3 regions of the Bacillus inaquosorum genome follow, and region 1 is predicted to be linked to each of the others. Evidence: riboswitches for the same ligand, from Rfam matches in the RefSeq annotation. Region 1 holds a riboswitch; each other region holds the start of a gene.

Evidence for each region. A riboswitch is a leader RNA that binds a small molecule or an ion and turns the genes downstream of it on or off. The one in region 1 is predicted to bind S-adenosylmethionine.
Region 2: it holds a riboswitch for S-adenosylmethionine, as region 1 does, so the genes downstream of both, mtnK (S-methyl-5-thioribose kinase) here and metI (cystathionine gamma-synthase/O-acetylhomoserine thiolyase) in region 1, are expected to answer to the same signal.
Region 3: it holds a riboswitch for S-adenosylmethionine, as region 1 does, so the genes downstream of both, M1M80_RS20315 (5-methyltetrahydropteroyltriglutamate--homocysteine S-methyltransferase) here and metI (cystathionine gamma-synthase/O-acetylhomoserine thiolyase) in region 1, are expected to answer to the same signal.

The regions. Positions count from the first base shown of each region.
Region 1 covers NZ_CP096592.1:1,366,762-1,377,357, reverse strand. The annotation lists gene M1M80_RS06680 (putative quinol monooxygenase) at 1-102, opposite strand, end outside; tRNA gene M1M80_RS06675 (tRNA-Val) at 394-466, opposite strand; gene M1M80_RS06670 (DUF819 family protein) at 640-1,830, shown strand; gene M1M80_RS06665 (GNAT family N-acetyltransferase) at 1,900-2,442, shown strand; gene metC (cystathionine beta-lyase) at 2,475-3,647, opposite strand; gene metI (cystathionine gamma-synthase/O-acetylhomoserine thiolyase) at 3,640-4,761, opposite strand; SAM riboswitch class I at 4,830-4,950, opposite strand; gene M1M80_RS06650 (esterase family protein) at 5,118-5,840, shown strand; gene M1M80_RS06645 (YjcG family protein) at 5,877-6,392, shown strand; gene M1M80_RS06640 (GNAT family N-acetyltransferase) at 6,398-6,820, shown strand; gene M1M80_RS06635 (hypothetical protein) at 6,894-7,148, opposite strand; gene M1M80_RS06630 (ATP-dependent helicase) at 7,267-9,543, shown strand; gene spoVIF (sporulation-specific transcription regulator SpoVIF) at 9,622-9,876, opposite strand; gene yjcZ (sporulation protein YjcZ) at 10,009-10,164, opposite strand; gene M1M80_RS06615 (hypothetical protein) at 10,246-10,452, opposite strand.
Region 2 covers NZ_CP096592.1:1,526,760-1,537,355, reverse strand. The annotation lists gene mtnE (methionine-glutamine aminotransferase) at 1-854, opposite strand, end outside; gene M1M80_RS07565 (carbon-nitrogen family hydrolase) at 949-1,728, shown strand; SAM riboswitch class I at 1,812-1,967, shown strand; gene mtnK (S-methyl-5-thioribose kinase) at 2,073-3,266, shown strand; gene mtnA (S-methyl-5-thioribose-1-phosphate isomerase) at 3,274-4,335, shown strand; gene M1M80_RS07550 (hypothetical protein) at 4,369-4,494, opposite strand; gene M1M80_RS07545 (methylated-DNA--[protein]-cysteine S-methyltransferase) at 4,584-5,081, opposite strand; gene kinE (sporulation two-component system sensor histidine kinase KinE) at 5,078-7,294, opposite strand; gene M1M80_RS07535 (acyltransferase family protein) at 7,547-8,569, shown strand; gene M1M80_RS07530 (hypothetical protein) at 8,612-8,782, opposite strand; gene M1M80_RS07525 (hypothetical protein) at 8,785-8,940, opposite strand; gene ktrD (Ktr system potassium transporter KtrD) at 9,093-10,442, opposite strand.
Region 3 covers NZ_CP096592.1:4,002,392-4,012,987, forward strand. The annotation lists gene yxjL (two-component system response regulator YxJL) at 1-104, shown strand, start outside; gene pepT (peptidase T) at 154-1,386, shown strand; gene M1M80_RS21585 (hypothetical protein) at 1,491-1,619, shown strand; gene M1M80_RS20300 (hypothetical protein) at 1,898-2,176, shown strand; gene M1M80_RS20305 (LURP-one-related/scramblase family protein) at 2,351-2,839, shown strand; SAM riboswitch class I at 2,905-3,011, shown strand; partial or broken gene M1M80_RS20310 (5-methyltetrahydropteroyltriglutamate--homocysteine S-methyltransferase) at 3,095-4,233, shown strand; SAM riboswitch class I at 4,302-4,408, shown strand; gene M1M80_RS20315 (5-methyltetrahydropteroyltriglutamate--homocysteine S-methyltransferase) at 4,486-5,622, shown strand; gene M1M80_RS20320 (3-hydroxybutyrate dehydrogenase) at 5,672-6,445, opposite strand; gene M1M80_RS20325 (CoA transferase subunit B) at 6,462-7,118, opposite strand; gene M1M80_RS20330 (CoA transferase subunit A) at 7,115-7,831, opposite strand; gene M1M80_RS20335 (GntP family permease) at 7,855-9,273, opposite strand; gene M1M80_RS20340 (putative RNA methyltransferase) at 9,424-10,284, opposite strand.

The DNA of each region.
Region 1 (10,596 bases):
CTTCATTATTTCATTAAGGTCTTTATCACTGATGATTTTTAAGCATGCAGTTATGTAATGCATCGAAATTCCCCCTCTTTCCATCATTTCATGGCTTTTCATTATAACATTTTCTCAAAAAATAAAAACAACTACGAAAATTAAGACAGCAATTGATTTCATCGATGGAGTTAATGATGGACTTAACGATACGGTTTGGAGGGACAAAATCCCACAAAGGAATAAGAGTGATTGAAACTTTTAATTACTTTAGGTCCCTTGAATTTTCAAGTGACCTTTTTACTTCGCCCAAAAAATCAAGTTCGCCAACAGTTTGCCAACAACTTGCCAATTTGATAAACCGACTTTATTAAAACAAAGTAAAAAACCCTTGCTGCGCAAGGGTTTAAGCTATGATTCCGACTGGGCTCGAACCAGCGACCTCTACCCTGTCAAGGTAGCGCTCTCCCAGCTGAGCTACGGAATCATGATATGTATGTGTTGCTGGGTATGTTGTTGTCTTTCTGACAAGTTCTATTATATAACCTTCCCTCCTATTCGTCAACTGCTTTTTTAGAAAAACTTTTTTTCGGACTTGCTGTTCTGTTCCTCGGCCATTATAATATGTCTTAATTTTCTAATAATAGGGGTGATGGGGTTTTGCATTCTTTGATTTCTTCTGATGATGTTTGGGTATTATGGGGGTTTATTGCGGTGTGGACGGCAGTGAGCATCGGGCTGGAGCAGCGCTTTAAGTGGGCGTCCGCTGTGTCTGGCGCTATTATCGCGCTGGCAGGTGCAATGGTGTTTACAAATATAGGAGTGCTTCCTGTTGAATCGCCTGTATACGATACCGTATGGTCTTATGTGGTGCCGCTGGCGATACCCCTTTTGCTGTTTCAGATCAATGTGCGGCAGATTTTTAAGGAAAGCAGGCGTTTGCTGTTTATTTTTCTGATTAGCTCCGCTGGAACTGTGCTTGGCAGCACCCTTGCTTTTTTTCTTCTCAAACAGCATATTCCTTATTTAGATAAAATCGGCGGGATGATCAGCGCCTCTTATATCGGCGGCGGGATAAATTTTGCGGCGATGGCGGCAAAATTTGAGACACCGGGGGAATATGTGTCGGCTACCGTTGTGGCTGATAATTTTATGATGGCGCTTTTGTTTTTTATATTAATCAGCATTCCTGCACTTAAATGGTTTCAGCGGCACTATGCCATGCCGTTTGAAGAGAAAGTGAAAGCCGATGGAAACAGCAGAAACAGTGCAGAAAGCTATTGGAAACGGAAGGACATTTCCTTAAAGGATATCGCTTTTAATGCTGGCGCTGCTTTTGCGCTTGTTGCAGTTAGTGTGAAGATTTCCGGCTATTTTAAAAACATTTTTTCTCATCCTCTTTTGATCGGAACGCTTGGCGATCAGTACCTGATGCTTACGTCTTTAACGGTTCTTATCATTTTTCTTTTCCCGCGTTTTTTTGAAAGGCTCAATGGATCTCAGGAGCTTGGAACCTTTTTGATTTATTTATTTTTTGTGGTGATCGGCATTCCCGCAGATCTGCGCTTAATCGTCACCAATGCGCCTCTTATTCTCTTATTTGTCTTTATCATTGCGATCAGCAATTTAGCGGTTTCCTTAGCCGTCGGAAAATTGTTCCGCGTGCGGCTTGAAGAAATTCTGCTCGCCGTTAACGCTACTGTCGGAGGGCCCACGACCGCGGCTGCGATGGCAATTGCCAAGGGATGGCGGGAGCTTGTCGCCCCGATCATGCTTGTCGGTACGCTTGGCTACTTAATTGGTAACTATGTCGGCACCTTTATGGGAAATTGGTTTTCTTCCTTTTTATAAAAAGGATATTTGCAGTTTCCTGAGAATAATGTAAGAGGAATGCCGACATGAGAACGGAGAGATCAATGTATGTTAAAAGGAAATACCATTTATGTAAGACCTTTAGAAGTAAAGGATGCGGAAGAAAATCTGCGGCTGCAAAGCGAAAACCAAGATTTTTTCGAACAGTTTTCCATGATTCGCGCAGACGATTATTATACGATTGAGGGGCAAAGAAAACGAATAACCGAGTACCAGCAAAGACTGGAGAAAGATGAAGAATATTATTTTGGCATTTTTACAGTCTCGGACGATACATTAATCGGGACGGTTTCGCTCTTTCAAATCATCCGCGGGGCGCTGCAAACTGCGTTCATCGGGTATTTTTTAGACAAATCCCACAATGGAAAGGGACTCATGACAGAGGCGGTCAGATTGATTGTTGATTATGCGTTCCACGAATTGAAACTGCATCGCATTGAAGCCGGTGTGATGCCCCGTAACCTCGGGTCCATGCGCGTATTGGAAAAAGCTGGATTTCATAAAGAGGGCATTGCCCGAAAAAATGTAAAAATCAATGGCGTTTGGGAGGATCATCAAGTTCTCGCGATTCTGAATCCTGATGATGAATAACAAAAGAAGCCGGGCTATCGCCGGCTTCTTTTTTAACGGACCGCCACTGGCGCAATTTCTTTCAGCGCTTGTTTGAAATCACGTTCTAAATCATCTGCATGTTCGACACCCACACTAAGACGGAGAAGGCCGTCTGTGATTCCTCGTTTTTCACGTTCTTGCTTAGGCATTGCGGCGTGAGACATCGTAGCCGGATAGGACAAAATCGATTCCACTGCACCAAGGCTGACAGCGAAGACCGGAAGTGATACATTCTCTACTAATTTCTTAACGGCCTCTTTGCTTTCAAGCTCAAAAGATAGCACGGCGCCCGCTCCCGTTGACTGGCTCTTATGGGTTTCAGCACCCGGATGATCAGACAGTCCCGGATAATACACGCGTTTCACCGCCGGATGCTTCTGGAAAAATTCCGCAAGCCGCTGCGCTGTTTGGCTCGCTTTTTCTAAACGGACCTGCAATGTTTTTAATCCGCGCAGCACGAGCCAGCAATCTTGCACGCCAAGGACGGCGCCGAACGAGTTTTGCAGCTTATACAGCTGCTTCCCAAGCTCTTCATCCTTGACAGCAGCCAGGCCTGACAGCACATCGCTGTGTCCGCTCAGAAATTTTGTTGCACTGTGAAGCACAATATCCACGCCGAGATCAAGCGGACGCTGCAGTGCCGGTGTCATGAATGTATTGTCCAGAAAGGTCAGACAGCCGTTTTCTTTTGCAAGCTGAACAACCGCTTTAATATCAGTGATCCCAAGTGTCGGATTTGACGGTGTCTCCATATAAATAACTTTTGTGTTCGGCTTGATATTCCGTGCTACTTCGTTTGTATCCGTCATGTCGACAAATGTATGCTCAATGCCAAACCGGGTCAGCACCTCTGTCACCATGCGGAAGGTTCCGCCGTATACATCTTCTGTCACAAGAACGTGATCGCCCTGTGACAGAAGTAAAAATGCTGTTGAGATGGCAGCCATGCCTGAACTGAAAGCAAATCCTCTCGTTCCCCCTTCCAGTGCGGCAATTGTTTCTTCAAGAGCCGTTCTGGTCGGCGTGCCTGAGCGGCTGTAATCATATGCGCCAAACTCTTCAAATGAAGATTGGTGAAAGGTCGATGCGTGCTGAATCGGTACACTGACCGCCCCTGTTGCGCCGTCTGTTTTAAATGGATTGTGCACGAGCTGGGTTTCCAGCGTCCAATTGTGATTACTCAAATGAAACAGCTCCCTCTTTGACCTGACATAACGCCTGTTTTAGGTCCTCTTTTAAATCTTCCGCATGTTCAATTCCGACCGAAAAACGCAGCAAACGATTGCAGACCCCGTTTGCGATGCGGATCTCTTCAGGAATATCCATGTGCGTCTGTGTGGCAGGGTATGTAATAAAGCTCTCCACCCCGCCGAGGCTTTCTGCAAAACAAATGGTCTTCAGCGCTTTTAAAAATGGGTTGACCCACTCTTCTTTTTGAAGACGGAAGGACAGCATGCCGCCTTTTCCGGGATACAGTACATCGGCAATTTCATCCTGCTCTTCTAAAAAGGCCGCAAGCTCCTGCGCGTTTGCCTGATGCTGGCGCATTCTGAGGCTCAGCGTCTTCATTCCTCTCATCAGAAGCCACGAATCGAACGGAGGCAGGACGGCGCCGATCGCATTTTGGTGTTGAAACATTTCCTCACCAAGCTGCTCATCCTTTACAACGACAAGTCCCGCAAGCAAGTCGTTATGCCCGCCTAAATACTTGGTTGCGCTGTGAATCACAATGTCAGCTCCCAGCTCAAGCGGACGCTGCAAGACCGGTGTATAAAATGTATTATCAACGATCAGCAGAAGACCGTGCTCTTTTGTAATCCGGGCGATCCTTTCAATGTCCGCCTCCTGCATGAGCGGATTTGTCGGTGTTTCCACAAACACTGCTTTTGTATTTGACGTAATCTTAGAGCGTAAACAGTCCTCATCGCTGAAATCATCATAATGAAAGGTCAATCCGTATTTTTTCCATTCATTTTCAAACAGACGGTACGTGCCGCCATATAGGTCCGATGAAACAATCAGTTCATCTCCGCTTTTAAACAGCGCCATAATCGTTTGGATGGCTGCCATTCCCGAACTGAAGGCAAGCCCTCTCGCTCCGTTTTCTAAGCTGGCGATCGCGTCCTCAACAAGCTGGCGTGTCGGATTTTTCGTGCGGACATAATCAAATCCGGTTGATTCTCCGATCCCTCTGTGGCGGTATGCTGTTGATAAATAAATAGGAGGACTCACTGTTCCCGTTACTTCGTCGCTTCGGTTCCCGATTTGGGCTAATTTCGTTTCAACGTGCTGTGACATATAGCTGACACCTTCCCTTTTCATAATAAAAAACCCCTTCTTCATAAGAAGAAGGGGTTTAACGCTTCTTCTTATCTTCCAAGCATAAAAAACGCTTGCTGGATTTAGCACCTTGGCGTTTTGCATATGCAAAACAAGCCGGTTGCTGAGGTTTCTAAGGGCCAGTCCCTCCACCTCTCACGATAAGAAATATCGATTTCAATTTTCTGATTGTTTTATATTAGCGCAATTTGCAGTTTATTTCAACACTTTTTTCTTCGAGTTCCGAACGGTTTAAAGAGAGAAATTTCTAATAATTCATGGTACAATAATGGAAAACAGCAAGAAAGTCTAGTGATGTCCTGGAGGAATGTATTATGGCACCGAAAAACGGCACAGTGCAAGAAAAGAAATTCTTTTCAAAAGAGCTTAACGAAGAAATGACATTGCTCGTTTATCTGCCGTCCAACTACTCCCCTCTTTATAAATACCATGTCATTATCGCGCAGGACGGCCACGATTATTTCAGGCTGGGGAGAATCGGCAGACAGGTCGAGGAATTGCTGTCCAAACGGGAAATAGACCGGAGCATTATTATCGGTGTTCCTTATAAGGATGTAAAAGAGCGCAGAAAAACCTATCATCCGGAAGGTTCAAAATTTCCGGGGTATAAACGGTTTATCGCCCATGAGCTCGTTCCGTTTGCGGATGACGAGTATCCAACCTATCAGGTCGGCTACGGACGCACGCTGATAGGCGATTCGCTCGGGGCTACCATATCTCTTATGACAGCGCTTGATTATCCGAATATGTTCGGAAACATCATCATGCAGTCTCCTTATGTTGACAAACATGTATTGGAAGCTGTAAAACAGTCAGACGATATCAAACACCTTTCTATTTATCACCAAATCGGCACAAAAGAAACTGACGTCCACACAACAGACGGAAACATTCTGGACTTTACAGGACCGAATCAGGAGCTGAAACAGCTGCTGGAGAAGAAGCTTTCCGATTATTATTTTGAGCCATTTGACGGAGATCACAAATGGACATACTGGCAGCCGCTCATCACGCCGGCGCTGAAAAAAATGCTTTGATACTCTATCATACTTTATTTCCAGGAGGGACATAATATGAAATACGGAATCGTTTTATTTCCATCAAAAAAACTCCAAGACCTTGCGAACTCTTACAGAAAGCGCTATGACCCGAGCTATTCCCTGATCCCGCCCCATTTGACATTGAGAGCATCGTTTGAATGTGCGGAGGAGAAAGCGGATCAGCTTGTATCACATCTAAGAAACATCGCGAAGGAGTCCCATCCGGTCGTTCTCAAAATGACAAAATACAGCTCATTTGCGCCTGTTAATAATGTCATTTACATCAAAGCAGAGCCGACGGAAGAATTAAAAACACTCAATGAAAAGTTATACACCGGCGTGTTGGCTGGTGAACAGGAATACAATTTCGTTCCGCATGTGACGGTCGGGCAAAATCTTTCCGACGATGAGCATTCGGATGTGCTGGGACAATTAAAAATGCAGGAAGTGTCACATGAAGAAATCGTTGATCGCTTCCACTTGCTTTATCAGCTGGAAAACGGATCATGGACAGTGTATGAAACCTTCTTGCTAGGCGGAGGAGAATAATCGACTTGGAAGCAGTTATTGCAAAAAATGAAGAACAAATGAAAGATGCATTTTATGTAAGAGAAGAAGTCTTTGTCAAAGAACAAAACGTGCCTGCTGAAGAAGAAATTGACGAACTAGAAAATGAGTCGGAGCATATCGTCGTGTATGACGGTGAAAAGCCTGTCGGCGCCGGAAGATGGCGTATGAAGGACGGCTACGGCAAGTTAGAGCGGATTTGTGTATTAAAAAGCCACCGTTCAGCCGGTGTCGGCGGCATCATTATGAAAGCGCTAGAAAAAGCGGCCGCAGACGGCGGCGCTTCCGGTTTCATTTTAAACGCACAAACACAGGCTGTGCCGTTTTACAAGAAACATGGGTATCGTGTGCTTTCTGAAAAAGAATTCCTTGATGCCGGCATTCCCCACTTACAAATGATTAAGGACTAAACAGCATCCGGGTCTATTGAGATCCGGATTTTTTCCGCATATAAAAAACCGTTCTCTGGATGTGAACGGTTTTTTATACATATCGGTTAATGTACGTGCCCATTCCTTTTTCTCGAAATCTCTTATAAAGAGAGCGCTTACGTTTTGTCTCGTTTACCTTTCTTTCAGCAACTGTTTGATTCTCCTGCTGCTTTTCCAGTTCTTTGTATACCCGCTGAAACGGGACATAGCTGATTTTTTCGGTTCCGGCATAATCCTGCTTATGTCCAATCGATCTATTTGCATATTGAGCGTATTGCTGGTTCTGAATTTGACCTGCATATATCATGCGATACCCACCCTTCTGCTGTCTCTATTCCCTTAAACTTACTTTTTGAAACACGTTTCTTTTGATATGATATTCTTTGTCTGTAATGAACACCTTTTTTGATTGGGAGGACCCCTTTTTGAAATGCGCCCGACTGAATGATCGAACCATACATTTACATACATATTCTAGAGAACATTATCAATTCCTTTTTGAAGAAGGAATAAAAGGACATTTATTTTGTTCTCATTGCGGAAAGCCCGTTTTGTTAAGGCTTAACATCACCGATCCGCCGGAGTTTATTCACCGCCAGCCAGGCCATTTTCCGGCATGTGAGGAGGCCTGCGAAACGAAACCCGCTAAAGAGGAGAAAAAAGAAGACTATCAGGAATCCGGTGTCTTTCGTTTGCCCAAGGGAAAAGCGATCGTTGCTGACTCGTCTCCGGCTGTCACGGAATGGAAGCGGCCGAGAAGCATTAAACCCGGAACACCATTTATACAAAAAACAATAGAACCTGATACAAGCCTTTTTCCGTCTGTCGGCTTGAACACAGATCAGCTGAAAGCTGTCACGGAAACCGAAGGCCCGCTGCTTGTGCTTGCAGGTGCGGGAAGCGGAAAAACACGCGTGCTGACAGCGCGCGCCGCCCACATGATCGAACACTTAGGCATACCGCCGGAACACATGCTGCTTGTCACCTTCACGACAAAAGCTGTCTCCGAAATGAAAGATCGTATGGCGAAGCAGTACGGATTACAGCCTGCAAAAGTCAGAAGACTTGTCACCGGAACATTCCACAGCTTGTTTTATAAGATTTTGTATCACTATGATTCTGCTAAATGGAACGGCGACCATCTGCTGAAAATGGAGTGGCAGCGGGAACAATATGTCAAAAAAGCACTCTATGAAGAAGGCATAGATGAGAAAGAGTTCCCCGTTGATCAGGCCCTGCAGCAGATCGGTTTCTGGAAAAACACTTATGTTCCGAATGAACGCATTCCTTTACAGGATGAGTGGGAAAAACAAGTCTACCGATTATATGAACATTATGAGCGCCAGAAAAAAGAACACAATCAATTTGATTTTGATGATATGGCTTCCGCCTGCTATGAATTGTTTATCGATCGGCCGGACCTTCTGGAACAATATCAATCTCGGTTTACGTATATCTTAATTGACGAGTTTCAGGACATTAACCCGGTGCAATATAAAATCATGCAAATGCTGGCCAGCCCGGAGCAAAACCTGTGCTGTGTCGGGGACGATGACCAGTCCATCTACGCGTTTCGCGGAAGCAATCCGTCTTTTATTCTTGATTTTCAAAAGGATTATCCCGGAGCGAAGACGATCTATTTAACCGCGAACTACAGATCCACGCACCCGATCGTCTCAAGTGCTGATATCGTCGTGAAAAAGAATAAAAACAGGTATGCCAAAACGCTTGAAGCGGCCCGTGATGACATCCAGGCTCCTGTGCTGTTTTATCCTTATGACGAAGAGGAAGAAGCCACAATGGTCGTTTCCGATATCAAAGAAAAAATTCAAAACGGGGCAAACCCTGAAGACTTTGCAGTTCTCTACCGCACAAACAGCGGAGGCCGCGCCATTTACGAAAGGCTTCATCATTCGTCAATTCCTTATACAGCTGACCGCGGCGTCCAATCGTTTTACAGCAGACGGATTGTCCGCCAGATTCTCGCTTACTTGTACGCCAGCCAAAACGAGGATGATACTGAGGCGATTAAGCACTTGCTGCCCGCCTTATTCTTAAAACAGTCCGCATTGAACACGCTGAAGGCACTCTCGATTACCGAGGACTGCTCCATGATTAAAGCGCTAGCCAAACTTCCTGATCTGAAGCCTTTCCAGCTGAATAAAATCAAGAAGATCGTGCCGTTTTTCGCAAGCCTCCGCACGATGAAGCCGGTGGAAGCGATCACCTTTGCAGAAGGAAAAATGGGCTTCTCCGAGTATTTAAAAAAACGGGGCAATGAGGGCAACAAGCTGGAAAAAGGCTCCGATGACCTGCGCGACATCAAGGTCGTCGCCAAGAAGTTCAAAACGATACCTGACTTTCTCGCCCACGTGGACCATATGAGGGCCGCTGAGAAAAACAAAATGGATGAAAATGGCATTCAGCTGATGACCATTCACCGGTCAAAAGGCCTTGAGTTCAAAACCGTCTACGTGTTAGGCACGGTAGACGGCTCGATTCCACACGATTTCTCATTAGAAACAGCGAGAAAAGGTGATGAAGCTCCTTTGGAGGAAGAAAGACGCCTGTTATATGTAGCCATGACACGGGCCAAACAGCATTTATATTTGTCTTGTCCCGCAAACAGGCGCGGCAAAACGGCCCACCGTTCAAGATTTTTGTATCCTCTCTTACAGCAAAGACAGCCCTTGCATAACTAACAGCCCGGCAGTGATCTGCCGGGTCTTTTCTATAAAGTAAAAAAAGGCCTGCTGCATTGAGTCAGCCAGGCCCTCTGCTTATTTATTGTCCATCATTTTCGAAATCGTACCAAAATCAAGCTTTTCTTTTCCGCTTGTAATGGAATGAACAATCTTATCTTCTAATTCTTTCGGCACGCGTCTGTTTGCCAGCTGCGCTACGCGCTTAATGACGCTGCGCACTGTGTTTTCGTCTTTAAAATTGGCGTTTTGAAGGGAGCCGGCAAGATTCATGACATCCTGCATATTGACACCTGTTTTCTTTTCGACGTTCTTAAAAAATTGATTATCCATAATACGCCTCCTTTTGGCGGAGTGATACGGTATTGTATGAACACCCATTGTTCAATGTGCTTTTTCCAAAAATAAAAAATGAACACAAGGCAAGGAAGTACGGGACATCACCCGTACTTCCCTCAATAAACCTTAGAAGTTATAAAAAGATGCACCCACGATGATAAGGAGAATGAACAATACGACTAAAAGAACAAATGTTGAACCATAGCCGCCGCCGTAACCGCCAGCATAACCGCCATAACAGCCGCCGCCGTAGCCTCCTCCGAATCCGTATCCAAAGCCCATAGATAAGCACCTCCTTTACTCTCTATACACTATGTGAGCCGTTTTATTCGGCTTGGATAAACGCATAGGGCGATTGCGGATTTATGATTGTTCGTACTGAGCCTGGCGTTTTTTGAGTAAGGCTTCGGTTTTTTCAGCCAGCTCTTCAATCTCCTCTTCAAACGCCATACCGGCTTTATCAAATGCATCCAAGTCTTTTCTGATACTGCTCAAGATGTCTTCATGCTCTTTTTGCTTTTGTTCGTGAGTTTCATATCTTCCTTCTATCCATTTTTCAAACTTATTCACTGGTATCCATCCCCCCACTCATAATATATGCTGAGCAAGGCGCTCCGTTAAAAAAACAAAAAACCGGAGGTCTCCGGTTTCTTTGCCAGGCTATTGAGGCTTTTTCTTTTTATTTCCGCACCCGCAGCCTTTCTTTTTGATCTT
Region 2 (10,596 bases), 160 kb from region 1:
AGTGCCGCCGCTGCAGCTTCCTGAGTCGCTCTGAAAAGACTGACAAACATATGGTCTTGATAAAGATTAATCGCTTCAATGACCGAAGCGTTACCGACGGCAAAGCCGACCCGCCACCCTGCCATATTATACGTTTTTGACAGCGTGTAAATTTCAATCCCGATATCCTTCGCACCCTCAGTCTGCAAAAAGCTTAAAGGCTTGCAGCCGTCAAACCCTACAGCGCCGTAAGCAAAATCGTGAACAACACAGATCCCGTTTTCTTTCGCAAAACTCACGGTTTCTTCAAAAAATTCAGAGGTAGCAACAGCTCCGGTCGGATTATTCGGATAATTTAAATACATCAATTTCGCCTGATCCCTCACTTCAGCGGCGATGCTGCTGTAATCAGGAAGAAACGCCCTGTCCTTTACGAGCGGCATCATTTCCATCTTCGCTTTCGCGAGTGTGACACCTGACCAATAATCAGGATAGCCCGGGTCCGGAACTAAAATCGTATCACCAGGATTCAGCAAGCATTGCGGGAGCTCGACCAGACCGGCTTTCCCGCCGAATAATACAGCGACTTCAGTTTCAGGATCAAGATCAATGCCGTATTCTCTTTTATAAAATGCTGCCGCTGCCGACTTCAGACTGTATGAGCCGCGAAAAGACGAATATTTATGATTTTCCGGATCAGTAACGGCTCGTTTCATTTCCTCAACGATATGTTCCGGAGTCGGCTGATCCGGATTTCCCTGTCCGAGGTTAATGACGTCGTGTCCTTCTGCGAGCTTTCGGTTCACTTTCTGCACCAGAGAAGCGAAGAATTGTTTAGGCAATTCCTTCAATACATGAGACTGTTCAAATTTCATCTATTCTCACCTTCTAAAAAATTCTTGAAATAATAGTCCATCATCATATATGGTTAAATGAAAAAAGTAAAGAAAAATTTGGGGTGTTAAAAAGATGAAATGGACGATATCTTGTCTTCAATTTGATATTTCATACGGTAAACCTTCGGAAAATATAAAAAAGGCTGAATTTTTAATCGAAAAAGAAAGTAAACATGCTGATGTTCTTGTTCTTCCTGAATTATGGACGACCGGATATGACCTGTCCAACCTTGATGAGCTCGCTGATGAAGACGGGCGTTCTGCTCAGAACTGGCTGAAGAAAACGGCAAAGAAACATGGCGTTCATATTGTCGCCGGATCGGTCGCTGTCAGAAAGGATTCTGATGTTTATAATACAATGTACATCGCGGATAAGGAAGGACAAATCATTAAAGAGTACAGAAAAGTCCATCTTTTTCAGCTGATGGATGAGCATGTGTATTTATCAGCCGGTTCCGAAGACGGCTACTTTGAGCTAGATGGCGTCAAAAGCTCAGGACTGATCTGTTACGATATCCGTTTTCCGGAGTGGATCAGAAAACATACGACGAAAGGAGCCAACGTGCTGTTTATTTCTGCGGAATGGCCCCTTCCCCGCCTTGATCATTGGAAAAGCCTGCTTATTGCGCGGGCCATTGAGAATCAATGCTTTGTCGCTGCCTGCAATTGTACCGGTTCAAATCCAGATAATGAATTTGCCGGGCATAGCCTGATTATTGATCCATGGGGGCGTATACTTGCTGAAGGCGGCCTGGAAGAAGGCATAGTACGAGCGGAAATCGACCTTCAGGAAAGCGTTGAAGTGCGGGAGAGCATTCCTGTTTTCGATGATATCAGAAAAGATTTATATTAAAAAATATATTGACAACTTAACAAAACACCTGTTACTATGTTCATCAACTGATAAATTAGAATTGTTTAACAAGTGAATATATTCTCTTATCGAGAGTTGGGCGAGGGATTTGGCCTTTTGACCCCAACAGCAACCGACCGTAATTCCATTGTGAAATGGGGCGCATCTTTTTCGCGCCGAGACGCTCGTCTCTTAAGGCACGGTGCTAATTCCTTCAGATCTGATCTGAGAGATAAGAGAGGCGGACATAGATGTTAAGCCTCCTTCTCTCTGAGAAGGAGGCTTTTTTACGGCCATTCAGCTGCAAACATATCAAAGAGATTACATAATTGGAGGTTATGACAATGGCAGTCACAAAAACACCTTTATACGAAACGTTAAATGAAAGCTCCGCTGTGGCACTTGCGGTGAAGCTTGGCTTATTTCCAAGCAAAAGCACGCTGACATGCCAGGAGATCGGCGACGGCAATTTAAATTACGTTTTTCATATTTATGATCAAGAACATGACAGAGCATTGATCATTAAACAGGCAGTTCCTTATGCAAAAGTGGTCGGAGAAAGCTGGCCGCTGACAATCGATCGCGCAAGAATTGAAAGCAGTGCTCTCATACGCCAGGGCGAGCATGTCCCCCATCTGGTTCCAAGAGTGTTTTATTCTGATACAGAAATGGCGGTTACCGTCATGGAGGATCTTTCTCACCTGAAAATCGCAAGAAAAGGACTCATTGAGGGGGAACATTATCCGCACCTGTCACAGCACATCGGTGAATTTTTAGGAAAAACACTTTTCTACTCATCAGACTACGCGCTTGAACCCAAGGTGAAAAAACAGCTTGTTAAACAATTTACAAATCCGGAGCTGTGCGACATAACGGAAAGACTTGTCTTTACAGATCCTTTCTTTGACCATGACACAAATGACTTTGAAGAAGAGCTTCGGCCTTTTGTCGAGAAGCTTTGGAATAATGACAACGTCAAAATCGAAGCCGCTAAGCTGAAAAAGTCGTTTTTAACATCTGCAGAAACATTGATTCATGGTGATTTGCATACAGGAAGCATTTTCGCCAGCGAACATGAAACAAAGGTGATTGATCCTGAATTTGCTTTTTACGGACCGATCGGCTTTGATGTAGGCCAATTTATTGCCAACTTATTCTTGAACGCACTCGGTCGTGACGGGGCTGACAGAGAGCCGTTATATGAACATGTTAAGCAGGTCTGGGAAACGTTTAAAGAGACGTTTAGTGTAGCCTGGGAGAAGGACAGTCTGGATGTTTACGCCAAAATCGACGGTTACCTTACTGATACGCTCAGTCATATTTTTGAAGAGGCGATCGGGTTTGCGGGCTGCGAGCTGATACGCCGCGCGATCGGACTTGCGCATGTGGCTGATCTGGATACGATCGTGCCGTTTGATAAACGAATCGGCAGAAAACGGCTGGCGCTCGAAACCGGCACAGCTTTTATCGAAAAACGTTCGGAATTCAAAACGATAACGGATGTTATTGAATTATTTAAGTTACTTGTAAAGGAATGATCCATTCATGACCCATTCATTTGCTGTTCCGCGTTCTGTTGAATGGAAAGAAACAGCCATTACCATTTTAAATCAGCAAAAGCTTCCTGATGTGACGGAATATCTGGAGCTGACAACGAAAGAGGATGTATTTGACGCCATTGTCACACTCAAAGTAAGAGGCGCTCCGGCCATCGGCATTACAGCTGCCTTCGGCCTTGCGCTTGCTGCAAAAGACATCGAAACAGATGATGTCACGGAATTCCGCCGCAGACTGGATGACATCAAACAGTATTTAAACAGCTCACGGCCTACCGCCATTAATTTATCATGGGCGCTTGAGAGACTGAGTCATTCGATCGAAAACGCCATTTCCGTAAATGAAGCAAAAACAAACCTTGTCCATGAAGCGATTCAGATTCAGGTCGAAGATGAGGAAACGTGCCGAATGATCGGCCAAAACGCCCTGCAGCTTTTCAAAAAAGGCGACCGGATTATGACGATCTGCAATGCCGGTTCTATCGCGACAAGCCGTTATGGAACGGCACTCGCTCCATTTTACTTAGCCAAACAAAAGGATTTGGGATTGCATATTTATGCTTGTGAAACAAGACCTGTCCTTCAAGGTTCACGCCTCACTGCGTGGGAGCTGATGCAGGGAGGCATTGATGTCACTCTAATCACAGACAGCATGGCCGCCCATACGATGAAGGAAAAACAAATTTCCGCTGTCATCGTCGGAGCTGATCGAATTGCAAAGAACGGTGATACGGCAAATAAAATCGGAACATACGGTCTCGCGATTTTAGCAAACGCCTTTGATATTCCGTTTTTTGTCGCCGCACCATTATCTACATTTGATACGAAAGTGAAAAGCGGCGCTGATATCCCGATAGAGGAACGGGATCCCGAGGAAGTAAGGCAGATTTCCGGAGTCCGGACTGCACCAACCGACGTGCCTGTCTTTAATCCCGCTTTTGACATTACGCCCCATGATCTCATTTCAGGAATCATCACAGAAAAAGGGATTATGACCGGTTCGTATGAAGAAGAAATTGAACAGCTGTTCAGAGGCGAAAAGGTTCACTAAAAAACCGCTGCACTTTGCTCATTTTGGGCCGAGTCAGCGGTTTTTTTGTTTGTTTTTATTGATATTGATGATTTCATCTTTTTGAGCGCTTGATAAGATATGCAGTTTCACAAACAGTTTGGCAAAAACGGCAATTTTCTCAGAGCGGCTCGGCTTCAATTGCTTTGTCCTCCTTTTTCATCAGACCAACTTTTTTAACTTAATAAAATGATATGTCGGCCGTGAAAAAAGGGAACGTGCCATATGTTTTATTTTTCTTTGTAGGAGATTTGCTCGATGTTCAGCAAAAATGCTTTGATATCAGTTTTGCTCCCAGCGTACCCTGTTAACGCACTGTTTTTGCCGATCACTCTGTGGCATGGGACAAAAATCGGCAGGTCGTTTCGTTTATTAGCCTGTCCGACTGCGCGCACCGCTTTCGGACTGCCGACCGCAGCGGCGATGTCAGCATAGCTTCGGGATTCTCCGTATGGTATCATCGCCAGCGCTTCCCACACTTTTTGCTGAAAAGGAGTGCCCTTTTGGCTGAGCGGCAGTGAGAATCTCTTTCTTTCGCCGGCGAAATATTCATGAAGCTGTTTTTTGGCCTCTGCCAGATAAGGTGTTTCCATGTGCTCTGTATTCTGAACGCTTTCTTTCCAATCCATCCAATCTTCCTGACTGAGAAATAGACGGGTGATATGTCCATCCTCCTCAGCAATTATAAGTTCCCCGAGCGGCGTTTCCGCTGTCGTATAGTAGTTCATTCATCAATCCTTCTTTCTTCAGCATTCTGTCTGACGGGAAGCGTAAGATGGAAAACAGTGCCCTTCCCTTCTTCACTTTCTACCATGATTTCGCCTTGATGCTCTTCAATAATTTTATAGCTTACCATAAGCCCAAGTCCAGTTCCCCGTTCCTTTGTCGTATAAAACGGTTCACCAAGGCGCTTTAATTTATCTTCTGTCATTCCGATTCCCTCGTCTTTTAAGGAGATGAGAACATGATCTTGATCCAATGTCCTTATCGTCACAAAAATGTTTCCGCCGTCAGGCATCACTTCGATGGCATTTTTTAATATATTGATAAATACTTGTTTCAGCTGATTCGGTTCACAGTAGATCGGTGGGATGTCGCCAATTAGATCAAGATGCATTTGCACGTTGCTGAGATTGGCTTGAGCGTTGAGAAGGTCTATGGTGTCTCTCATAATTTGGGTAACATGTTTTTCTTCATACATAATGGCCTGGGGCTTGGCTAAAATCAAGAATTCGGTGATGATGGATTCGATGCGCTTTAGTTCTGAGGTGATCACGTTGAAGTAAAGGGCGTAGTCTCCCTCCACACTTCCTTTCAGAAGCTGAATGAAGCCTTTAAGAGCTGTCATCGGATTTCTGATTTCATGAGCGATGCCTGCAGCGAGTTCGCCGACAACATGAAGGGTATCTGACTTGCGCAGGCGTTCCTCCAGTTCTTTTCGCTCTGTTACGTCTTTAAAGATAGCCAGGTTCATATTTTGAATAATATTTCGTTTAAATGAGAATTCCAGTTTTCTGTTGTCATTGCTGCTCAACAAAAACGGAATTTCGTTGTCCATTTCATCAAAATTAATCTGCCTCGCCGGCGAAGCAAGGTTTTCTATTTCATATGAAGAAATAATATCTAATAGGCTGTGCTGTTTAATCTCTTCATGTGACAGGCCTAAAATGTTGCTTGCTAACGGGTTGGCGTCGATGATTCGGTATTGATTGTCGAACAATACATTGCCGTCCATTGAGCCGTTGAACACTTTTCTGAATTTCAGCTCGCTTTCCCGAAGCTCCTTTTCCATCCGCTTTCTGTCGCTGACATTTCTTAAAATCGTCAAGTGCTGGTTTTCAAGTATTGTCCGCTTTGAAGTAAATTCGAGTTCTTTGAACTGCCCGTTCCCCATTTGAAACAGCAGCTCTTCTCTGATCTCTCCGTATTTTGCGTATTTCCTCTTTGTTATGCTGTATTTCTGCTGCGAGTCAACGAGAAAATCACACAGCCTTCTCTTCAACAGCAAATTCATCGGCAGCTCAAAGATTTTACAGGCTGACTGATTCGCCTTCACAATTCTTCCGTCATTCGACCAGATGATAATGGCGTCCATCGCATTTTCAAATATTTCTCTGAAGCGCTCCTCACTTTTAAAGAGCTGCAGCTCCATAGACCGCTTCTCTGTGATATCCCTCATAATGGACATGTAAAAACCGCTGATGATGTTTGAAGTAATCGTGAATTCAAATAGCTTTTGGACTCCTGAACGAAGCTTGACGGGCAGCTCACCCTTCGCTTTTCCCTTGCGGTTGAGCGCCTTCCATATATTATCAAAGTCTTTTCGTGAGCCGCTGTCTATGAACTCATACAACGATAAATGAGACAGCTCATTTTGATTGATTTCAAAGCTTTTACAGAAGGACAAATTGGCATCAATAAAACCGCCATCTTTATCAAAAAGGACGATTCCGTCAACAGCTCTGTCAAACAAGTCCTTAAAAAGCTGTTCATTCATAGAGAATTCCCGCTCCAGAATCTTCTTTGAAGATATGTCTCTCATGACAACAAAAAAGAAATCCTCGCCTATCCCTCTTTTGGCCAGAAACTCTATGTATTTTGTCGCCCCGCCATCAAGCCTGATCGGAACCTCCTTCCACAGGAAACCTTTCTTAAAAAACTTCTTTACGGCAAGATTCAGCTCATCCTTTGGGATTGAAAACAAAAAATCCAAAACGGAACGCTTTTTCAAATCTTCCGAATCAACTTGAAGCATCCTCTCCGTCGCTTCATTCGCCTGAACGATCCGCATTTCATTATCACATATAAAAATAGCATCGAGCGTATTGTTGACAATCACTTGATGCTGATTCAATTCCTTTTTCAGCTGGACATTTTCTTCTTTGAGACGCTTCAGTTCTTCCTGCAGCTCTGAATTTGTCTGGACACCAAGAGTTTCCATACGTGTACACTCCTTCTTCAAAACCTATCCCTCAATATTTCTACAAAATGCGGGAACTTCCTTCATTTGCCCTATAAATTTCAGAAAATTTCAGCGCGGTTACATAACGAAGACATTTTCTACGATCCTTACCGTCACTTTACATCGTCCTAACAATCAGCGGTTTTTTAGATTCCTTTTTCATCTTTTATTTTAAAATATATACCAACAGGGAATAATCTCTTAGTGACTGATTAAAGAGAAGGTGATGCTATGAGTAAATCGCGGGACAGTTATTTTGATAATGCAAAATTCTTATTGATATTCCTTGTTGTATTCGGTCATATTCTTCGATCTTTTATTAATGATAACAACTTTATGCTCTACCTCTACAAGTTCATTTACACATTCCACATGCCTGCCTTTATTCTCGTATCCGGATATTTCGCGAAAGGTTTTAAACGCGCGGGATATGTGAAAAAGCTGGCGGTCAAGCTGATTATTCCGTATTTGATTTTCCAAATCATTTATTCCGTCTTTTATTACATTATGCAAGACGAAAGCATGGCAAATGTGAACCCGATTGATCCGCAATGGTCGTTATGGTTTCTCGTCAGCTTATTCTTTTGGAATCTGCTGCTTTATCCTTTTTCAAAGCTTTCTAAGCTGTGGGCGCTGTTTGTCAGCTGCGGAATTGCCGTGCTGATCGGCTATCTTGACTTTGTCAGCAGCACGCTGAGCTTGTCGCGGACATTTGTATTCTTACCGATGTTCCTTGTCGGGTTTTATTTAAATAAACATCATTTTGATTTACTGAGATCAAAACGAGGCAAACAAATTGCGACCGGGGTGCTTGCCGCCGTATTCGTCATCTGCTGGGGCATTGATTTTGACTATTCTTTTCTGTTCGGCTCTAAACCGTATTCTTCATTTGGAGACGTTACCCTGGCTAGCGGCCTGATCAGGATCGGCTGGTATGTACTCGCCTTCGCATCTACTTTCAGCTTTTTAGCGCTCGTTCCGCAAAAACGCTATTTCTTTACAAAATGGGGCACGCGGACATTTTACGTCTATCTGCTCCATGGGTTTATTATTAAAACGCTGCGGCAGGTCGGTCTTGAGGATCAGCTTACTGACTATCAGAACTTAGTCATTCTATTACTTTTAACCGCTGCCCTTACGTCCGTTCTCTCCAGCAATTTTGTTAAGACAGTTGCTCAGCCCTTTATTGAGCTGAGAATGACCAGCTTATTGCAATTCGTCAGGGGAAGCAGCAAAAATGCTTATTTAAAATAGAAAAGCACCTCTTAAGCGGAACATCGCCTAAGAGGTCTTTTTTTATTTTTGTTTTTTCTCTTTTTTCTTTTTAGGCTTTGTGACTTCTAGCGTTTCGATGATTTTTCCGGCATTGTAATCCCCAAATTCACTTGAGAATTCTTCCTCCAGCACCTTCTTATTCATAGGCTTTTTATGATTTTGCATATCTTTGCTATGACGGTTTTTCTTCAAAATCACATGCCTCCTTGCTGACCCTGTTTGGAATTGCGGTTTGCACCCCTAAAATTCGGGTCGTCATGATACTGTGTCTTATATGAATTTGGGTCCATGCTCTCTGTAGGTGTATTGTTATTTTTAATGGCTTCATTCACTTCGGCTTTGCGCTTCATACGAATCCTCCTCGCCAGTTTTCAGACATTTTATTTCATTAAAGATGCAAGATCCTTAAGCTGCACCTGTTGATGTTAGGTTCTCCAACTGAAACGGCGTCACACATCTTTTTTTTGGCAATCAAAAAACACCGCAAAATGCGGTGTTTTTTCTATCCGATAATCACTCTTTCCTTCGGATAATGATAATTCGCTTCGATTTCCTTTCTTCCGATCAGGTACAGGAAGGTCAGGATGCCGATTCGCCCGATAAACATCACAATCATAATGACGCATTTTCCAACGTTGCTCAAATCAGCAGTAATGCCAAGCGACAGTCCGGTTGTGCCGAATGCCGAACACACTTCAAACAACAGCTCCGGCAGAGAATGCTTTTCTGTGATGGTCAGGATAAGTGTCGCGCCAAAAACGAGCAGGATTGCCATCATCGTGACAACAAGCGACTTCATGAGATCAGCAGGGTGGAGCTCCCGCTTGAATACCTTTACCGCTTTATTGCCGCGGGCAAAATGAAACAGCGCAAGAAGGTTCAGAGCGAAAGTCGTTGTCCGTATGCCTCCCCCGACTGAGCTTGGCGACGCTCCGATAAACATCAGCGCGCAAACAAAAAATATTGTAGCATCTGATAATTGGCTGATATCAATGGTTGCCAGCCCCCCGCTTCGGGTTGCCGTTGATTGAAACAGGGACAGAAACAAAATGTCATGCCATGACTTTCCCGCAAACGCGTGGTTTGCTTCCAGGATATAAATGCCGATGGCTCCAAACAAGACGAGTGAGCCGAACGTAATGGTCGTGATTTTCGTAAAAAGTGTAAACGGGTATCTCCGTTGCTTTGAAAACAAGAAATCCTTTACTTCGACAAGCACGGGAAATCCAATTGCTCCAAATACAATTAAAAGCATTGTAATAAACTGCACAAAATAATCGTGGCGGAATGGAATCATGGAACTGCCGGTAATATCAAATCCGCCATTTGTGGTTGCGCTGATACTGGCAAAAAATCCGTGTAAATAAGCTTCCTGATAGGAATCATAGTAGGTTAAGAAATAGGTGCCGAGTATGAGCCCGCCAAAAAATTCAATCCATAAGATCAGAAATAGAACCTGCTTCATGAGATTGACAATCCCTGAAAACTGGGATTGGTTTTGGTCAACCATAATCAATTTACGTTCTTTCAGCCCGATTCGTTTTCCCATGATCAGCCAAATAAACGTTCCGAGCGTCATAATCCCGATTCCGCCAAATTGCAGAACAAATGCCAATATAAAAATACCTATTGTGCTGAATGTGTCAGCTGTATCAACTACCGTCAGCCCCGTCACGCTGACTGAACTGACAGCCGTAAACAGCGCATCAATAAACGTCCAGTCCGCCCCCGGTTTATGGGCCGCCGGCAGACTCAGCAATATAACGGCCACAGTAACTGCAAGAAAATAATATAATGCAATCAGCTGGGCTGGAGATAGTGCCTGTATCAGTTTTCCAAGCTTAAATTTCATGTAAAATCCTTCTGCCTCTCTTTTTAGATACGGTAATTATTCTAAAGATATTAGGTCCATTTTTAAAGGCTTTTACGAAACATTTTCTTAACTTGCTTCATTTTTTATCGTTTTAGTCAAAGGAATAAAAAAAACCTCTGAGAATTGTCTCAGA
Region 3 (10,596 bases), 1.6 Mb from region 1:
AAAGCACGGTAAAAACCCACGTGCACCGCATCCTGCAAAAATGTAACGCCCAAGACCGGACACAGGCAGTCGTTTTTGCCATTCGAAACGGTATTGTGCAATAGAAATCTCTCATCCCGCCATGATAAAATAAGACAAAGGAGATGATTGGAAATGAAAGAAGAAATCATTGAACGGTTTACTACATACGTAAAGGTCGACACACAGTCCGATGAATCCGTCGACACCTGCCCTTCCACACCCGGCCAATTGACGTTAGGAAACATGCTTGTCGATGAATTGAAGTCAATCGGCATGCAGGATGCAGCCATTGATGAGAACGGCTATGTCATGGCGACTCTTCCCTCCAATACTGAAAAAGACGTGCCGACAATCGGCTTTCTCGCCCACGTCGACACCGCCACCGACTTTACCGGCAAAAACGTGAATCCCCAAATCGTAGAAAGCTACGATGGAAAAGACATCGTTCTCAATGAACAGCTGCAGGTCATCCTGTCGCCTGATCAATTCCCTGAGCTGTCCGGCTATAAGGGCCACACACTCATCACCACAGACGGCACAACCCTTCTCGGCGCAGACAATAAAGCCGGCATTGCCGAAATCATGACAGCCATGGATTACCTCATCAAACACCCTGAAATCAAGCACGGCACAATCAGAGTCGCCTTTACGCCTGATGAAGAAATCGGGAGAGGCCCGCACAAATTTGATGTGAAACGATTCAATGCGTCCTTTGCCTACACAGTTGACGGCGGTCCGCTCGGCGAGCTTGAATACGAAAGCTTCAATGCCGCTGCCGCAAAAATCACGATCAAAGGCAACAACGTACATCCCGGCACGGCAAAAGGGAAAATGATCAACTCTGCAAAAATCGCAATGAAGCTGAACAGCCTGCTGCCGGCAGACGAAGCGCCTGAATATACAGAAGGCTACGAAGGCTTCTACCACCTGCTGTCGATTCAAGGAGATGTAGAGGAAACAAAACTCCACTACATTATCAGAGACTTTGACAAAGAAAACTTCCAAAGCAGAAAAGAAACAATGAAGCGAGTCGTTGAAGAACTTCAAAACGAATACGGGCAAGACCGGATTCAGCTTGATATGAACGATCAATACTACAACATGAGAGAGAAAATCGAACCTGTCATCGAAATCGTCAACATTGCCGAGCAAGCGATGAAAAACCTCGGTATCGAACCGAAGATTTCTCCAATCCGCGGCGGCACGGACGGATCCCAGCTGTCCTACATGGGACTCCCGACGCCAAACATCTTTACCGGCGGGGAAAACTTCCACGGAAAGTTCGAATACATCTCAGCTGATAACATGGTCAAAGCCGTAAACGTCATCGTTGAGATTGCAAAGCTGTTTGAAGAACAGGCGTAATGCCAAAAGCCAGTCCAAAAAAGGGCTGGTTTTTTTGTGTAAAAACGAAACATTTTGAATACGTCCTCCGTAAAACAAGTATCAACACATGAGGAGGAAAAACAATGACAAAACATGCAATTGCTGCAAAAAAGAGCCTATTTAAAAAATGGATCACGATCCGGCCTCTTAAAATGCAAAAGAAATCGAGCCCGTTTCAAAAGATCAGAAAAATGTTCAAACGCTTCTTCTGATAAGACATCCAAATCCCCAAAACCACAATCTGCATTCCCCCGTACCGCCCAAATGCTCCGTAATTTGGGTTTTTTGTGTTTGATTCCGAAAAATAGGGTATAAACCTAACAAGCAAGAAAACAGCACCCAAAAACAGGTAATTGGAATTATGTAAATTTAGGTTAAAAGTTATATAAAGGAATTTATTTTATCGTCGATAGTAACTATAGAACCAATCACTAACATGAACAATCACCAATTTACAAGACTATTTTCAGGTTATCAGGTTAGACTGTTTTTGAGGGGCAGTTATTTATTTTTAACCAATTTGGAATTTTTTGAATACTTTTTGACATTTTATCCGTACAATAGAGAATACCAAAACTTTTTTTGGGAGGAATGTAAAATGATCCTTTTTATTATCATCGCATTATGCGGCTATCTTCTTTTTTCTTTCAGCAAGGACAATCGCCGCAAACCGCAAAAGACAAGCCCTCTTCCAGCAGCCGCACCTCATCACAACAACCTAATCGACCTTGACGCGATCCGCCAAAAACGCCGGATGCATCTTTCCTAATACTATATTTCAAAAGAAAGGCTGCTGAACGATGCAGCCTTTTTTTAATTTAGAAACATTAATTACTCGTAAAAAACGGCCAGCGCGTTTCTGGTTACTAGATTTGGAACTTGAAACCTTTTTGCCCCCCTGTCCGTAATCTCTTACAAGGCAAATCAAAAGGAGACTTCAGCAATGATCGAATTATTTATGAAACAAAAGATGTTCTCGTTTAAAGATGCATTTCACATTTATGACCGGGATGAACAAGAGACATTCAAGGTCGAGGGGCGGTTCTTTTCGTTAGGGGACTCGCTGCAAATGACAGATTCATCCGGAAAAACACTCGTTTCCATAGAACAAAAAGTAATGTCTTTATTGCCGCGATATGTGATTTCAATTGGCGGGGAAACAGTTTGTGAGGTGACGAAGAAACTAACATTTTTCAAACCAAAATTTGAAATTTCTAAGCTCAACTGGGAAATTGACGGTGACTTGTGGAAGGATGAATTCCAGCTGACGGACGGAAAGAATGTCCGGATGTCGGTGAGCAAGAAGTGGCTGAGCTGGGGTGATTCCTATCATTTGCAGATTGCAAACGAAGAAGATGTGCTGATTTGCACGGCCATCGCTATCGTACTGGATATGGTATTATATGACGATGAAGATGAAAGTATTTTCTAAAAAGTGTTGACAATTGATCCAAAAGTAATAATATTAAGATAATTGAAATTTGAATATGAAGATATACCTTATCAAGAGAGGTGGAGGGACTGGCCCTATGATACCCGGCAACCGCTGTTTCAAACAGAATGGTGCTAAATCCTTTAGAACATTGCGTTCTTGCAGATGAGGCGGAGATTTGATCGTTCAAGCTCTTCCTTACACAAAGGAAGAGCTTTTTTATGCTCAACACATTTCAGAAAAGAGGCGAATGACATGGCTCAACAAACAAATGCCGCAGGACAAAAAACAGTACAACAACACAAAGCTCCTTTCCGCGCCGATCATGTCGGCAGTTTACTGCGCTGCGCTCCGCTCCGGTGAAAGAAGCCCGGCAGAAAAAAGCGGCCGGCGAGATCACGGCGGAACAGCTTCGTGATATTGAAAATCAAGAAATCACCCGCATTGTGGAAAAACAAAAAGAAATCGGTCTCGATGTGGTAACAGACGGAGAATTCCGCCGTTCTTGGTGGCATTACGATTTCCTGGAAGGGCTTGACGGAGTGGAACCGTTCATCCCGGCTGAAGGGATTCAGTTCCATAACGCGAAAACAAAAGCACGCAGCATCAAAGTGACGGGAAAACTTGATTTTACGAGCCACCCAGCGCTTGCCGATTATCAATTTTTACATGAGATTGCCGGCGACGCGACACCAAAGCTGACGATTCCGAGCCCGAATATGCTGTTTTTCGGTGAAAAGGCGGATAAAGGGATTTATGACGACCAAGAGGAATACTTTCATGATCTGGCCCAAGCGTACAAAAAAGCAATTAAAGCCTTTTATGACGCTGGATGCCGCTATCTTCAGCTTGATGATACGTCATGGTCTCTTTTCTTTGAGGAAAAAGGCAGAGAGGTTGTCCGGGCGCTCGGCGGCGATCCAGAAACATTGCCTGACTTGTTTGCCAAAACGATTAACGATGCAGTGGCAGACCGCCCTGATGATTTAGCAATCACGATGCACATTTGCCGCGGCAACTTCCGTTCAACTTGGGCGGCATCTGGAGGCTACGACGCTGTAGCGGAAACGATTTTGGACGGCTTAAACCTGGACGGGCTGTTCTTGGAATACGATGATGACCGCTCTGGGAATTTTGATCCGCTCCGTTTCGTGAAACGCAAGGATCTGCAAATTGTGCTTGGCTTGATCACATCGAAATACGGCGAGCTCGAAAATCCTGATGATGTGAAACGCCGAATCAATGAAGCTGCGCGTTTTGTCAGCCTGGATCAGCTGTGCCTCAGCCCTCAGTGCGGTTTTGCCTCTACAGAAGAAGGCAATCTTTTGACAGAGGAGCAGCAATGGGCAAAGCTGCGCCATGTCGTCGACATCGCCAACGATGTGTGGGGATAATCTATCATTGACAGAAACAGAAAATGTGTGAATAATAGATACTATCAGAAAATTTCATAAAAAGGTTTTCCTTATCAAGAGAGGTGGAGGGACTGGCCCTGCGATACCCGGCAACCGCTGTTTAACAGAATGGTGCTAAATCCTTTAGAGCAATGATTGCTCTTGAAGATAAGGTTGAGATTGTCACGCAAGCTCTTCCTTATCCAAAGGAAGAGCTTTTTTATATTCGAATGGAAAGAAGGAATGGACAACATGTCACAACAAACAACACCCGCAGAACAAAAATCACTTCAAAGAAAAAAACCGCCGTTTCGCGCGGATCAAGTCGGAAGCCTGCTGAGATCAGAGCCCGTCAAAAAAGCGCGGCTGCAAAAAGCGGCCGGCGAGATTACGGCTGAGCAGCTTCGCCAGATCGAAAACGATGAAATCATCCGCATTGTGGAAAAACAAAAGGAAACCGGACTGAACGTCGTGACAGACGGTGAATTCCGCAGAGCGTGGTGGCATTTTGATTTCCTGGAAAACCTGGATGGCGTTGAGCCGTTTACTCCTGAGCAGGGCATTCAATTCCATAACGTACAGACAAAAGCACGCGGCATTAAAGTCACAGGCGATATCGACTTTTCAACTCACCCAATGCTTGAAGATTACTCATTTCTCCATAGCATTGCCGGTGACGCGACGCCAAAAATGACGATCCCGAGCCCGAATATGCTGTTTTTCCGTGGGAAACTTGAAAAGGATGCGTACAAAAAAGACTATCACCTTTTCCAGCACGATGTATCCAAAGCATATAAAAAAGCGATTCAAGCGTTTTATGACAGAGGCTGCCGCTACCTCCAGCTTGATGATACGGCATGGGCTGTTTTCTTATCTGAAAAAGGCTTAAAACAAATCGAGGCGTTCGGAACAACGCCTGACGAGCTTCGCCAGCTGTTTGCGAAATCGATTAACGACGCGATTGCAGACCGTCCTGATGATCTGACGGTAACCATGCATATTTGCCGCGGCAACTTCCAGTCCACTTGGACAGCGGAAGGCGGCTATGACGCAGCAGCCGAAACCATTTTTGACGGCTTGAACCTGGACGGTCTATTCCTGGAGTATGATGATTCACGCTCAGGCGGATTTGAACCGCTCCGTTATGTAAAGCGCTCTGATCTTCAGCTTGTCCTCGGCTTAGTGACATCTAAATTCGGTGAGCTTGAACATCCGGACGACGTGAAACGCCGTATCGAAGAAGCGTCCCGTTATGTGAGCTTAGACCAGCTTTGTCTCAGCCCTCAATGCGGATTCGCTTCAACTGAGGAAGGCAACAAGCTGACTGAAGAACAGCAATGGGCGAAGCTCCGCCATGTGGTTGAGATCGCTAACGATGTTTGGAAATAAGCCAAAAAACACACTTGATTCCCTAACGGAGCAAGTGTGTTTTTTTATGTCATTGAGCGGTGTAGCCCCCATCAAGGACGACAGCCTGCCCGGTGACGCCCTTCGCTTTCCCGCTTGCCAAAAACACCGCATAATCCGCGATTTCCTTGACGGAAAGCAGTCGTTTTTGCGGGACAAGCGGAAAAATGACCTGTTCAAGTACGGAGTCGTAAGGGACATTTCTCGTTTTCGAAAGATCGCTCAGCTGATTGCGGACAAGCTGAGTATCGACATAACCCGGACAGAGCGCGTTGACTGTAATGCCGTGGGGCGCGCCTTCCAGCGCCCCGACCTTTGTCAGCCCAATGACGCCGTGCTTGGCGCTATTATAAGCGGATTTCCCCGCAAAGCCGACTAAGCCATTAACAGACGCGATATTAATGATTCTGCCAAACTGCTGTTTTTTCATGATCGGAAACACATGCTTCATCGCGATGAAGGGCGCCGTCAGCATGACCTTGATCAGCTGCTCAAAGGTTTCTGTGGGAAACTCTTCAATCGGGGCGACGTGCTGAATACCGGCATTGTTCACCAAAATATCCAAGCGGCCGTATCGTTTCTGGATGGTGTTCACCGTATCAGCGACTTGCGCTTCCTTTGTCACATCACACGGAACGGCTTCTGCGTCAAAGCCTTCTTCGGCAAGCTTGGAGGCGGCCTTTTCACACGCTTCCTGATGGAGATCCGAAACGATGACGCTGGCGCCTTCACGGGCGAATTCCCTTGCGATTTCGAATCCGATTCCGCCGGCTGCCCCTGTCACCAATGCGACTTGTTTGTTCATGTCAAACACCTTCCCGTTAAGAATTTTGTTTGAGCACAGACTGGCTTACAGCGAAATTAGCTTCTGTTTTTTCATAAACCTCTTCAATTGTGACGCCTTCCTGAAGCTCAGTCAGTGTCATGCGGCCGTTATCAAAATCAAACACAGCCAAATCCGTAATCAGCCTGTGCACGACTTTCTGGCCTGTCAGCGGAAGGGTGCAAGCTTGTTTCACCTTTGACTCGCCATGTTTATTGACATGCTCCATGATGACAACGATCCGTTTCGCCCCGTTGACGAGATCCATGGCGCCGCCCATCCCTTTGACCATTTTCCCGGGGATCATCCAATTGGCCAAATCGCCCTGCTCAGAAACCTCCATGCCGCCAAGGATAGCCAAATCGATATGCCCGCCTCTTATCATTGCGAATGACTCAGCGCTGTCAAAATAGGAAGCGCCCGTCACTTCAGTGATCGTTTCCTTTCCTGCATTGATCAAATCCGCGTCTTCCGTTCCTTCCACAGGATAGGGGCCGATCCCGAGCAAGCCGTTTTCTGACTGAAGCATGACGTGAACGCCATCGGGTATCTCATTTGCGACAAGCGTCGGCATTCCAATCCCAAGATTGACGTTCATGCCATCCTTAATTTCTTGTACCGCCCGTTTGACCATTCGTTTTCTCGCTTCCTTCATTTCGCCTCACCCTTTCCCGCCGCTTGCCGAACTGTTCGTTTTTCAATCCGTTTTTCATGGCTTGCGCCAAGCACCACATGCTGTACGTAAATTCCCGGCGTGTGGATGTGATCTGGATCGAGCTCTCCCGCTTCCACGATTTCTTCCACCTCGGCAATCGTAATCTTGCCTGCCATGGCGGCAACGGGATTGAAATTTCTCGCCGTTTTTCGAAAAACCAAATTCCCCATAGTATCCGCTTTCCACGCTTTGACGATTGCCACATCGCCGGTAATGCCTCGCTCCAGCACATACGTCCGGCCGCCGAATGTTTTATGTTCTTTTCCCTCGGCTATTGAGGTGCCGACGCCTGTCGCCGTATAAAATCCCGGTATGCCCGCGCCGCCTGCACGAATTCTCTCAGCGAGCGTTCCTTGGGGAACAAGCTCGACCTCAAGCTCTCCGCTTAAAAACTGCCACTCAAAAATTTTATTTTCGCCGACATAGGATGCGATCATTTTCTTGATTTGCCTATTAGCCAAAAGCAAACCAAGCCCCCAGTCATCCACTCCGCAATTGTTGCTGACAACGGTTAAATCCTTTGCTCCCTTGTCTCTTATCGCCAAAATGAGCTGTTCAGGAATGCCGCACAGCCCGAATCCTCCTGCGATCAGCGTATCACCATCATGAATCAGTTCCGCAGCTTCCTTACTAGATGACAGCACTTTTCCCATATTGATGCCCCTTTCGTTTTCTCCTACACTAGACCCGTCAGGCTGTAAATCGCGATCACAGCAAATACGGCAGCCGTTTTGATGAGCGTGATCGCAAAAATATCCCGATACGATTGCCGGTGAGTCAGTCCCGTCACGGCCAGAAGCGTGATGACAGCACCATTATGCGGCAGCGTATCCATACCGCCTGATGCCATCGAAATGACCCGATGCATCACTTCCGGCGGAATGTTGTAAGCCTGAATCGCCTGCAAATATTGATCCGACATCGCGCTTAACGCAATGCCCATACCTCCTGAAGCCGACCCGGTGATTCCCGCCAGCGCTGTTGTCGTGACAGCCCCGTTTACAAGCGGGTCGGTAAAGGTGTGCGAAATTCCGCTACTCAGCTTGTGAAACCCCGGCAGTGCGGCGATAACGCCGCCGAAACCATACTCGGCACCCGTATTCATAGATGCCAGCAAGGCGCCGCCGATCCCTTCATTCAGCCCCTCCTTCATTTGGGCAAACACTCTTCTCCAATCAAATAAAATCGTTGTGATGATGCCGATCACCAGAGCGAGCTCCACCGACCAAATGGCAGCTGCTGAAGAAATATCAAGCTTTCCGAACTCCTTTAATCCGATCGACGAAAAATCAAATCCATTCGGGTACCACTTTGGAAGGTATATGGTGAAACATTTATTCATTGCACCTACGAGTATAAGCGGGACAAAGGCAAGCGCATGCTGCACCGGGCTTTTGTCAGGTTCAGCCGCGAACTCAGACTTTTCGAGAGCGGCTGAATCCTCCGAATCAAAACCGCCATAGCCTTCGCCGGATGCCTGCGCTTTTTTCCGCCTCGATTCCAAATAGAGCATACCCGCTGCCAGCACAATCACTGCGCCGATCAAGCCAAGCCAAGGAGCGGCATAAATGTCTGTTTTAAAAAACGTCGTCGGGATGACATTTTGAATCTGCGGCGTCCCCGGAAGTGCGTCCATCGTAAACGTAAAAGCCCCTAAAGCAATCGTTCCCGGGATAAGGCGTTTCGGTATGTTTGCTTCTCGGAATAAATTTTTTGCAAACGGATATACGGCAAACACGACAACAAACAGGCTGACGCCGCTGTACGTCAAGATAGCACCCATCAGCACAATTGCAAGTATCGCTCTTTTTGCCCCGACAAGCCTGACAATCGTTTTCGCAATCGATGCCGCAAGTCCTGACATTTCGACGACCTTTCCAAAAATCGCACCGAGCAAAAATACCGGAAAATACAGCTTAATAAAACCCGCCATCTTTTCCATAAAAATCGATGAGAAAAAAGGAAGCACATGGCTTGGATCAGTCAGCAGCACCGCGAATAACGCGCAAATCGGCGCAAACAAAATGACAGAAAATCCCCGATACGCCGTAAACATCAGCAAGCCTAGCGCCAATAGAATAATGATCAGTTCCACAAGCATCCCCCATTTCTACGGACTAGAAAGCGTTTACAAAAACTCCCCGCATCGGCTGTTTCCGTCCCCTTTCCATATGTACGAGAAGCGGGGGCCAACTATTCCGATTAAAAAAGGAAAGCTCCTTTTTTCGGAGCTTTCCTCTGCCATTCATTTCATTCCTATTAGGATATCGACATCAACCGTGATATCGGCTGATTTCATCTCTTTCAGCAGGCTGACTCGGTCTTTCGGCGCCGACCAGGCGAGCGGCGTCATCTGGAGCAGCCAATGTATCGCTTGCCGGTTAAGCGTTTTGACATAGCTCAGCCTCGCTTGTTGGCTGCGTTCAACATTCGCTGTAAAACGCTCAACAGCTGCCGTATTGGAATACGTACGCCTTGGTGAATCAGTATATAAAAATTGCCTTAATTCTATTAAATAATCTTTTCGCGGCACTACTTTGATGAGCATGCCGTCATCCTTCAGCAATCTATGAAACTCTGCATAATTGGACGGCGAAAAAATAGACAGGACAACATCAAATTGGCGGTCATGAAAGGGGGCACACGCCACATCGGCAACCGCCCACATTTGATCTTTGAATGTCTTAGAAGCTTTTACAATCCCATCCTTTGAAAGATCGATGCCTGCTCCCATCGCTGTTTTCCCTGCATAATCAAAACCGCAAAGCGCATTCAAATGAGATCCCTCACCGCATCCGCTGTCCAAGATGGTGAAAGCTTCTTCACCAGAGGTGGGGTGACTGATGAGATCTGCCATTGCATGATGGAGCGGTTCAAAAAACCGGCATTCCCCAATCAGCCTGCTCCTCGCCTCAAAAAGCCCGGCATCGTAACCGGTTTTGACCGGCTTCGTCAGGAAGTTCACATATCCGTGCCGAGATCTATCAAATGTGTGCCCTCGTTCTGTACAAATCAAACTTTTTCCTGAAGCCGCATCCATGGAAGAGCCGCAGAGCGGGCATCGAAACATGGGTGCGAATTGGCTGACATCAGCTGTTCGTTTCATGATAAAAAACACCTCATTCATTCATTTTTAGATAAATGAAAAAGGCATAGACAAATAAACCTGGGCCTTTGGCCAGGTCTGGCAGATTGTCTATACCTGTCATTATCTATAACGAATGAATTGGATAATCATGAAAAAAACTCCCTTTTTTGCTGTATGGGGTTTCCCCATGTACATCATACAACAAACCTCTAGGAGCTGAAACCATATATAGAAGAAAAAACAGCGCTGCAATGCTGTTGCCTCATCAAAATCATATCAACATAGCAATCCAACATGTTTTTCCTTTATTTTCTCAATTTCAAAATATAA